One region of the Massilia sp. UYP32 genome, then DNA from elsewhere that is predicted to be linked to it. Evidence: riboswitches for the same ligand, from Rfam matches in the RefSeq annotation. Region 1 holds a riboswitch; the other holds the start of a gene.
What was found. A riboswitch is a leader RNA that binds a small molecule or an ion and turns the genes downstream of it on or off. The one in region 1 is predicted to bind cobalamin.
Positions count from the first base shown of each region.

Region 2: another riboswitch for cobalamin. It lies ahead of ABIB42_RS08225 (cobaltochelatase subunit CobN); the one in region 1 lies ahead of ABIB42_RS00350 (TonB-dependent receptor).

Region 1 is NZ_JBNDIK010000001.1:67,706-72,556, forward strand. It holds gene ABIB42_RS00335 (hypothetical protein) at 1-998, shown strand, start outside; gene ylqF (ribosome biogenesis GTPase YlqF) at 1,284-2,231, shown strand; gene ABIB42_RS00345 (DODA-type extradiol aromatic ring-opening family dioxygenase) at 2,232-3,047, opposite strand; cobalamin riboswitch at 3,136-3,389, shown strand; gene ABIB42_RS00350 (TonB-dependent receptor) at 3,458-4,851, shown strand, end outside.
Region 2 is NZ_JBNDIK010000008.1:102,904-107,754, forward strand. It holds gene ABIB42_RS08225 (cobaltochelatase subunit CobN) at 1-2,946, opposite strand, end outside; cobalamin riboswitch at 3,125-3,344, opposite strand; gene ABIB42_RS08230 (ROK family transcriptional regulator) at 3,525-4,775, shown strand.

The DNA of each region.
Region 1 (4,851 bases):
GCCAGCTGGTCGAACAGGTGCGCCTGACCGATCACACCTATTGCAGCTACCTGGCGCATTCGCGCTATCCGCACGATTCGCGGCCGGCCGGCCACCATTCCGACCAGCTGTACCCGAACCAGCCGCTGCTCGAGACCAACCCGATGCGGGCCGAGGGCGGCGACAGCCATCCCGAGGTCCAGCTGCAGACCGCGCAGTCGCGGGTCTACCTGGCGGCCGGCGAAGAGGCCCGCTTCTCGCTGCGCGCGGTGGATGGGGGCGGCCAGCCGCTGCCGCTGGTCGTCACGCGCGCGCTGGCCCAGGGCATGACCTATGGGCCGAGCCGCCCGGCGCCGCAGGTCGCCGTGCCGTTCGCTGAACAAGGCGGCGCCTGGCAGGGGACACTCGCGCCGGCGCAAACGGCGCTGGCGGGTTTTCACGGCACCATCCGGCTCGAGGTGCGCTACCAGGCCGGCGGCCGCGAAGGTTTCGTCCTGTTCGACGTCATTTACTCGCCGCAGTCGCCGGCCACCTGGAGCGGGGCGCCGCGCGAGGCGGTCGACGGCGGCGCGCTGCAGTTCGCGCTGCCGCTGGAGGTGCGCCTGCCCGGACGCTACGTGGTCACGGGCCGCGTCGACGATGCGGACGGCCGCCCGTTCGCGCTGGCCACCTTCAACGAGGTGCTGGGGCAGGGCGCGCAGCAGGTGCGGCTCAGGGTGCACGGCAAGCTGCTGCACGACGGCGCGCCGCGCCTGCCGCTGCTGCTGCGCGACGTCGAGGGCTATCTGCTGCGCGAAAATGTCGATCCCGACCGCCTGCTGTTGCCGCGCCTGGAGGGCAAGGTGTTTGCCAGCCGCACCCGTTCGCTGGCCGGCGTGCCGGATGCCGAGTGGCAGAGCGAGGAACGCAGCCGCTACCTGGCCGAGTACGCGAAAGACCGCGCCGCGGCGCGGACGCGGCTGGCGCGCTTCGATCCGCAGGCGCCGCTGCCGCCGGCCGACTGCGGGAAGGCTCAGTAGGGAAGCAGGGGCAATTGCTCGACCATCGCCGACACCGCGATGGCGCAGCACAGCATCAGCACGCCATACCAGCGCGCCAGCGACCGTTTCAGTTTTTCCCGTACGCGCATTCCCATCTCCGTCTTGTGCAGGCAAGAGAGCAGTGTGCGCGCGGAATATGTCATCAGTGTTGCAATAGCTCAACGGTGTGCGCGATGGAAAGAGGCCTTGTGGCTGCGCCGCTACGTTTGTGTCGACGCTCAGCGTAAAATAGCGCCTTGGACGAAAGATTAAGAGAGCAATAGTATGTCGATTCAATGGTTCCCTGGCCACATGAACGCGGCCAAGCGGGAAGCGGCCGAGCAGATGGAAAACATCGATCTGGTGATCGAGGTCCTCGATGCGCGCCTGCCCGAGGCGAGCTGCAACCCGCTGGTGGAAGAGCTGCGCAAGTTCCGCCAGCGCCCTTGCCTGAAGGTCTTGAACAAGATCGACCTGGCCGACCCGAACGCGACCGCCGCCTGGAAAGCCTATTACGACGCCCAGGACGGCGTGACCGCCTATCCGATGACGACCAAGAAGCCGGCCGACGTCGCCCGCATTCCGGACCTGGCCCTGTCGCTGGCGCCGCATCGCGGCGTGCCGACCAAGCCGCTGCGGATCATGATCATGGGCATCCCAAATGTAGGAAAATCAACACTGATGAACGCGCTTTTAAAGAAGCGCGTGGCCAAGGTGGGCGACGAGCCGGCCGTGACCAAGACCCAGCAGCGCCTGTACCTGAACAAGAACGTGGTGCTGGTCGACACTCCGGGCATGCTGTGGCCGAAGATCGCCATGGCCAGCGACGGCCTGATGCTGGCCGCCAGCCACGCGATCGGCACCAATGCGCTGGTCGAGGAAGAAGTGGCCGAATACCTGGGCGAGCTGCTGCTGCAGCGCTATCCGCAGCTCTTGAGCGCGCGCTACGGTTTCAAGACCGAAGGGATGGACGGCGTGGCTGTGATCGAGGGCGTGGCCCAGCGCCGGGGTTTTCGCGTGCGCGGCGGCGATTTCGATTACGAAAAGGCGGCGCACACGCTGCTGCAGGATTACCGCCAGGGCGCGCTCGGCCGCATCAGCCTCGAGACGCCGGAATCGCGCGCGGCCAGCCTGGCGCAGCACGAGGCCGAGATGGCCGAAAAAGCACGTATCGCGGCCGAGAAGGCAGCCGCCAAGGCCGAAGAAGCGGCGCGCGGCAAGCGCGGGACGTGATCACGCCGCTGGCGTCGCCCCGAACCTGAAACTCGACACCGCCAGATTCCCCATGAACGCGTCTTCATGATAGACGCAGGCGGCCGCCTCCTGTTCGGCCGCCCCCAATGCCACCATCAGTGGAATCAGGTGCTCCTCGCGCGGATGCGCCGCCCGCGCCATCGGCGCCGCATCCCAGCGCAGCAAGGCCTGCTCACGTTGCGCCGGATCGAGTTCGAGCAGCGCGTGCTGCAGCCAGCCGTCGAAAGCGCGTGACGCCTCCCGCCCGTTCGGCCCGAACTGGCGCAGGTTATGGTACGACAACCCGCTGCCGATGATCAGGATGCCCTCGTCGCGGAGCAGCGCCAGCGCACGGCCCGCCGCCAGGTGGGTGGCCGGATCCAGGTCGCGCCGGATCGACAGCTGCACCACCGGCATGCGCGCTTCCGGATAGACCGGGTACAGCATCGAGAACGTGCCATGATCGAAACCGCGTTCGGCGTCCAGCGCGGCCGGGTGGCCCGCGGCCTCGAGCAGGTCGGCCACGCGCCGCGCCAGCGCCGGCTCGCCGGGGGCCGGGTACTTGACCTGGTAGGTATGCGGCGGAAAGCCGCCGTAGTCGTAGATCATGCCGGGCGCCGTGCCGGACGACACCATGAACTGCGGCGTCTCCCAGTGGGCAGTCACGACCAGCACCGCACGCACCGCGTCGCCGGCCTCGGTCCGTAGCGCGGCAAGCGAAGCGGCCAGCTGGTCGTAGGCAGTGCCGTACTGCTCGCGCATCCAAGGCCACGGGCCGCCGCCGTGCGAGACGAAATAGGTGGGTAGACGTGCCATCGAGCGCTCCTGCTGTTGGATTGAAGCGACCATGTTAGCCCAAGCGACGGCGGCTTGCCGGCGGCCGGGCAGCCAGCACCTTGTCAAGGTATAATCGCCCCGTTTTGGTGCTCTCGCGCACGTCCAGGTGCGCGAAGTTAAACGGGAAACACGACATGGCCGCGCCACGCGCCGCCATGGAGGTGTGCTGCCCCCGCAACGGTCAACAAGCGCCGCGCTTCTCATCAAGAGCGTGGCGGACGGTCTCGACAACCACTGCGCCGCTGTACATTCTTTTCTGCGCAGGAAGGTGAGGCCGTCATGCTTGCCAGCCCGGATACCGGCCAAAGCAGGTGGAAGCGCCAGGCGCTTCCGTTGACTCCGGGCTGCGGGGAAGCAGGCCGGTGCCTTTTATCGAGAACACATTCATCATGATTTTTGCAGTTGCACCGCGCCGCGCGCCACTCGCACTGGCTTGCGCCTTCGCCATGTTCGCCCCTCACGCCATCGCCCAGGACAGCGCGCAGTCCTCCTTGCCATCGGTCCTCATCACCGGCCCGCGCTTCCCGGCCCAGGCCACGCCGATCGGCGCCACCGTCATCACCGCGGAGCAGATCCGCAGCGCCGGCGCCCTTGATGTCAATGCGGCGATCCGCAAGATCGGCGGCGTGTTCGGCCGCCAGAGCCTGGACGGCTCGCCCGACTTCGGCCTCGACCTGCGGGGCTTCGGCACCAACAGCGCCCAGAACACGGTGGTGCTGGTCGACGGCGTGCGCCTGAACGAGAACGAACTGGCGCACACGGTGCTGTCGACCATTCCCGTGGACACGGTCGAGCGCATCGAGATCACGCGCGGCGGCAGCAGCGTGCTGTACGGCGACGGCGCCACCGGCGGCGTGATCAACATCGTTACCCGCCGCGGCGCCGGCGCGGGAACGCACGGCTCGTTGTTCGCCGAAGCCGGCCGCTTCGACCACCGCGACCTGCGCGCCTCGATCACGCACGGCGCCGGCCCGTGGTCGTTCGACGCCGCAGTAAGCGACCGCAGCACGGATAACTACCGCGACAACAACAAGTACGAGCAGACCAGCTTCAGTGGCGGCGTGGGGTATGCCTACGCGCCGAACGGCCGCGCCGGCCTGCGTTTCGAGAGTTCGCGCGCCGATTCGCGCCTGCCGGGTTCGCTGAGCGAAGAGCAGTTCCTGACCATCCCGACCCAGAGCAACACGCCGAAGAATTACGGCTCGCTCGATACCGACCGCGTGACCGCGTTCGTCGAGCACCGTGTCGGCGCCTTCGAGCTGGCGGCCGATCTATCGCACCGCGAGCGCGAGGTTTCGTCCACCTACGACTTCGGCGCGCCGTCGACGTCGATCTACGAGGCCGAGCAGACCCAGTTCTCGCCGCGCCTGCGCCACACCCTCGACCTCGGCGACAAGCGCAACGAATTCGTCACCGGCATCGACCTGATCCGCTGGGAGCGCGAGGTTACCTCCAATTTCTCGGCCGGCGACGCGCGCCAGGACTCGAAAGCCTTCTACCTGCGCGACGAACTGCGTTGGAATGCCCCGCACAACGCCCGCCTGGCGGTGGGTGGCCGTCACGAACGCTTCGAGAAGGACTACAGCGACCCGCTGGCCTTCCCGCCGGTCGTGAACGAGCAGCGCAAGCAGTCGCTCAACGCCTGGACCGTGGAAGGCAGCATCGACGTGATGCCGCTCGTGACCGTGTTCGCCAAGGCCGGCCGCAGCTACCGCATCGCCAATATCGACGAAAACAGCTACCGTTCGACCCTGGACGTGCTGGAGCCGCAAACCTCGCGCGA
Region 2 (4,851 bases), on a different contig from region 1:
CCGGACGGCGCCGGGCGTGAGCTTCACGTCGGTGACGATGCCGCGCGCATTCCACACCGGCTCGGCGCCCATCATGGCCAGCGCGAAGCCGACCATCACCCCTTCGTCGCGCACGGCGTCGGACGCCCACAGGATGATGCCTTCGCTGCCCTCGCCCACTTTGTCGCGGTCAAGCGCCTTGCCTGCCATCTGCCGGCCCAGGCCATAACCCAGGCGGGTCGGCAGGATGTCGCCGTCGACGGCGTGGAAGTTGCGGCCGGTCGGCAGCGCCTCGGGCGAGCGCAGCGGATCGTTGCCCTTGCCCGGCTCGATGTAGCGGCCATCCAGGCCGGCCAGCAATGCCGCCATCTCGCGCCGCGGCGAGTCGCGCAGTTGATGGGCGACGTCGGGATCGTCGATGCCGCTCTTCTTCATCGAATCGAGCATCAGCTCGAGCGACGCGCGGCTCCACGGCCGGCCGAACACGTGCAGGCCATGGGGCATGAATTTCTCCTGCAGCTTGGTCAGATAGTGGCCGATCTCGTGCGCCAGCAGGTCGTCGTCGGCCGCGTCGAAGCCGATGCCGCGCACCTCCAGCACGTCGGACATCGACGCTTCCAGCTCGGCGCGCAGGTTCAGGGCCACGACCCGCTCGCGCATCAGCTGTGCGGCCTGGGTCTTGAGCGATTCGGACGATGCGGCTTCAAAACTCTCGACGATCTGGCGCAGCGACAGCAGTTCGTCGTACAGCGGCGTGGTGGCCAGCGGCGGCGTCAGGTGGTCGACGATGATGGCCAGGCCGCGGCGCTTGGCCTGCGTGCCTTCGCCGACGCCGTCGACGATATATGGGTAGATGCCCGGCAGGTCGCTCGCGATCAGGCTCGGATAGTCGTCGCTCGATAGGCCGACGGCCTTGCCCGGCATGAATTCATAGGTCGAGTGGCGCCCCACGTGCACCACGGCGTCGGCCTTGAAGCGGTCGCGGATCCAGTGGTAGAAGCCCAGGAACTGGTGCGGCGGCGTGATGCTGGTGTTCGCGTGCAGCAGTTCCTCGTCCACTTCCCAGCCGCGCGGCGGCTGCGGGCCGATGAAGACGTTGCCGAACACCAGTCCCGGCACCAGCATCTTGCCGCCATCGACCATTACCTTGCCCGGCGCCGGGCCCCAGCCGCGCATGCCTTCGATGCCGTAGCCGATCAGGCGCCGGTAGAGGGGCGCCAGCGCCTTGCAGGGCCGTGGCCTGGCTTCATCGAGGCAGGCAAAGTAGCCTTCTTCCAGCGCATGCAGGTCGCGCGTGGCCTGCTCGCGCTGCGGATGGTCGACGCCCTCGACCAGGTGCAGCAGCTCCTCGATCACGGTCTCGGCCTGCTTGCGGCCCAGCGCGCGCTCTCCGGCCTTCTCGGCCGCCAGCACGTCGGCATGCAGGCGGCCCAGCAGGCCGTCCTGCATCTCGCCCCGCACCCGCGGCGACAGGGTCGCGAACCAGCGCGCGTAATCCTGCGCCGTGACGCCGTTGACGGCGCCGGCCATCTCGCGCAGGGCGGCGCGGTCTTCCGGCAGGTTGACGCCGCGCGCCATGATCATGTCGAGCAGCGCCTCGGGCGACGCTGGCAGGTCGCCGACCGTGTAGCCGGCGGCCTTGAGGGCATGCAGCATCCCGAACAGCGAGTCCGGCACGTTGAGGTTGTCGGCGCCGATGTTCTGGCGCCCCGGCGGATGGTTGTAGTAGACCATCGCGACCTTCTTGTCGGCGTTCGACTTGGCGCGCAGCGCCAGCCAGCGCGCCACGCGGCCCGACAGGCGATCGACTTCGGCCGGCAGCAGCACGGGCGGGCGGTTCTCGATGCCGGTCTGGCGGTCGCGCCGGGCCTGGCCCAGGGCCGCCACCACCATCGGCTGGCCGATGCCCTGCAGCTCGGGCAGGGCGACGCGGTACTGGACCGAATCGGGCGGCAGGCCGTCGGGCGACAGCTGCCACTGCATCGCGGTGCGGTCCGACAGGCGGATCGCCTTGAATACCGGGATGTCCAAACGCTTGAAAGCCGCCTCCACCGCCTCCCGGCCTTCGGCGGCGCCGACCACGAAATCCTGCAGCACCACCAGCGCGGCAGGCTTGGCGGGCGCGACCAGCTGCGGCAGGCGTTCGAGCGCTTCGCGCGAGGCGCCGCCCCAGCGCGTGAGCAGCTGCACGCAGGGCTGGCCGAGTTCTTCGATGCGCCGGCACAGCGCCGCTGGCACCACGCCATCCATGTTCGCCAGGTCGAGCACGACCACGGTCGGGCGCTCGCGCAGGCTGAGCGTCGACGCATTGCCCCACGCGGCGCCGTCCTGCAGCTCGCGCTGTCCGGCGCGCAGGCGCAGGGTCGGCTCGGGCTGCGGATCGGCCAGGGGCGTGCCTGGCGCGAGCAGGTGCCGCATCAACTCCGTGGTGTTGTCGACGCCGCCCGCCTGCCACACGCGGCGCGCTGCGAGCCAGTGGCGCGCGGCGGGCTCCAGCTCGGCCGCCTGCAACGCGGCCTGCGGCGGCGCTTCGCTCGCCAGCTGGCGCAGCAGCTCGGGCGAGAAGCCGGCCAGGCTGCCGTGGCGCGAACGCGTCATGAGGTTCAGGGTCGCCTCGCCGTTCAGCGCCAGCACCGCCGTCGCTGGCCTGGCGTGGCGCGCCAGAGCATCCTTCATGCGCCGTGCCGGATCGCCGAACAGCGACACCGCCAGGATGGTGTCGGCGCCGGCGATCCACTGCGCCACCTCGCGTTCGCCGGCCGCCATCAGCTGGGCCGGCGTGCGCAGCAGGATGCGGTCTTGCGGATGGCTGGCCAGGTGGCGGTGGGCGGCTTCGATCGCGCCCGGCGCGGCGCGCTCGGTGACCACGGCGAACAGGGTGGCGGCGCCGGCGTGCTGGAAGCCCGACATGCAGGCGAGCAGGAACACCAGCGCGACGCAGATGCGGACAGGGAGAAGCGTGTTCATGTGAACGTCGACCTTTCAGCTGCGCGCTTGACGCGCGCACGACAACAGGCAGCCGCCATCCTTCCACGATGAACAGGGACGCTTGCGCGCCGCGCAGGCGAGCGATCGCAGCGAATGACGCGAGCAGACAAAGAAGGAACAGCGGACAACCAACAGGCACGCCCTCACCCCGGGACGTGCGAATGCATCGTGGATGGCCGGTCTTCTGGCTCGCCGTCTTCCTTCCCCGGTCCTGCCTTCCCGTGCACGGGGCACAGTGGCGTTCGACCGGGGTCGTCAGGCTTACAGCAGCGGGGGCTGCGCCGGACTGGCGCGCGATGGCTATCGCGCACGTCACCGGCTTCCCGTTTCACCTCCCTGCAGACGAGCAGGAAGGCACCATTCACTTGATTGGGCGCGATTCTAACGCCAAGTTCGACCAGTTGTCACCGCATTATTTTTTGGCGGGCGAGCGCGAAGCGGCCCAGCGCGGCGACCAACAGCGCCCGATCGGCCCGAAAAATAAGTCGCATAGGTTTATTTAGCGGAAGGACGTATACTTACCGTCTCCCGCTGTCTTGCCCATCGAACGCCGCGCCATGCCGTCCTATAACGCACCGCCTCCCGCCTTTGACCCCGCCACCATGCCGCTGCTGCGCACCGTCGGCTCGAACCAGGTCGGCATGCGCGAGTTCAACGAGCGGGTCGTGCTGCAGGCGATCCGCACCCATGGCAGCCTGCCCAAGGCCGAAGTCGCGCGCCTGACCAATCTGAGCACCCAGACCGCCTCGGTAATCATCAACCGCCTGCTGGACGAGCAACTGGTGGTCAAGCGCGACGCCGTGCGCGGCAAGGTCGGCCAGCCGTCGCAGCCGATCGCCCTTAATCCGGAAGGCGCGTTCTCGATCGGCATCCAGATCGGCAGGCGCGCGCTGGACGTGGTCCTGCTCGATTTCACGGGCGCGCTGCGCTGGCAGTCGTCGACGCCCTACGCCAGCCCCGACGTGGAGCAGGTCTTCGCCGCCATCGATGCCAGGCTGCGCGAGGTGGACGACTTCCTCGGCCCGGAGCTGGCCCCGCGCCTGACCGGCATCGGCCTGGCCGCCCCGCTCACGCTGGGCACCTGGCACGGCCTGGAAAGCCTGCTGCCGCATCAGGCCGAAGCCTGGCGCCGGGTCGACCTGCGCATCCGCCTGCAGGCCATGACGCCGCTGCGCGTGGACTTCGCCAAGGACACGATCGCGGCCTGCGTGGCCGAACTGGTGGCCGGCCGCGGACGCAAGCTGAAAAGCTATCTGTACGTGTTCGTGGACACCCTGGTCGGCGGCGGCCTGGTGATCGACGGCGAGCCGCACAGCGGCCAGTTCGGCAACGCCGGCGCGATCGGTTCGATGCCATTGGGCCTGGCCGGAACGGACGAACGCGGCGTGGCGCCGCAACTGCTCGGGGCGGCCTCACTGGTGCGGCTGGAAGAGATGCATGCGCAGGCGGGATTGGCGCCGCTGGCGTTCGGCGACGACCGCCTCTTGAGCGGCCCATGGGAAGCGGTGACCCTGCAATGGGTCGAGGAAGCCGCCAATGCGATCACCTTCGGCGTCACCGGCGCGGCCTGCCTGCTCGACCTGGACGGCGTGATCGTCGACGGCGCCGTCAGCCGCGCCCTGCTCGAACGCCTGATCGCCGCGGTGCAGGAGCAGATGACGCGCTACAGCTGGCAGGGCACCGAGCGGCCGCTGGTGATGGCGGGAACGATCGGGATGACGGCCAAGGTCATCGGCGCAGCTTATTTGCCGCTGCATGCGAACTTCGCGCCGGCGCATGGCTTGTTCCTGAAGGCGGCGCGGCGCTAGTGTCTTGAATAGGCTGCACTATAAAAAAAACCCTGCGAATGATGCACTCGCAGGGTTTGTCGTACCGATCAGACCG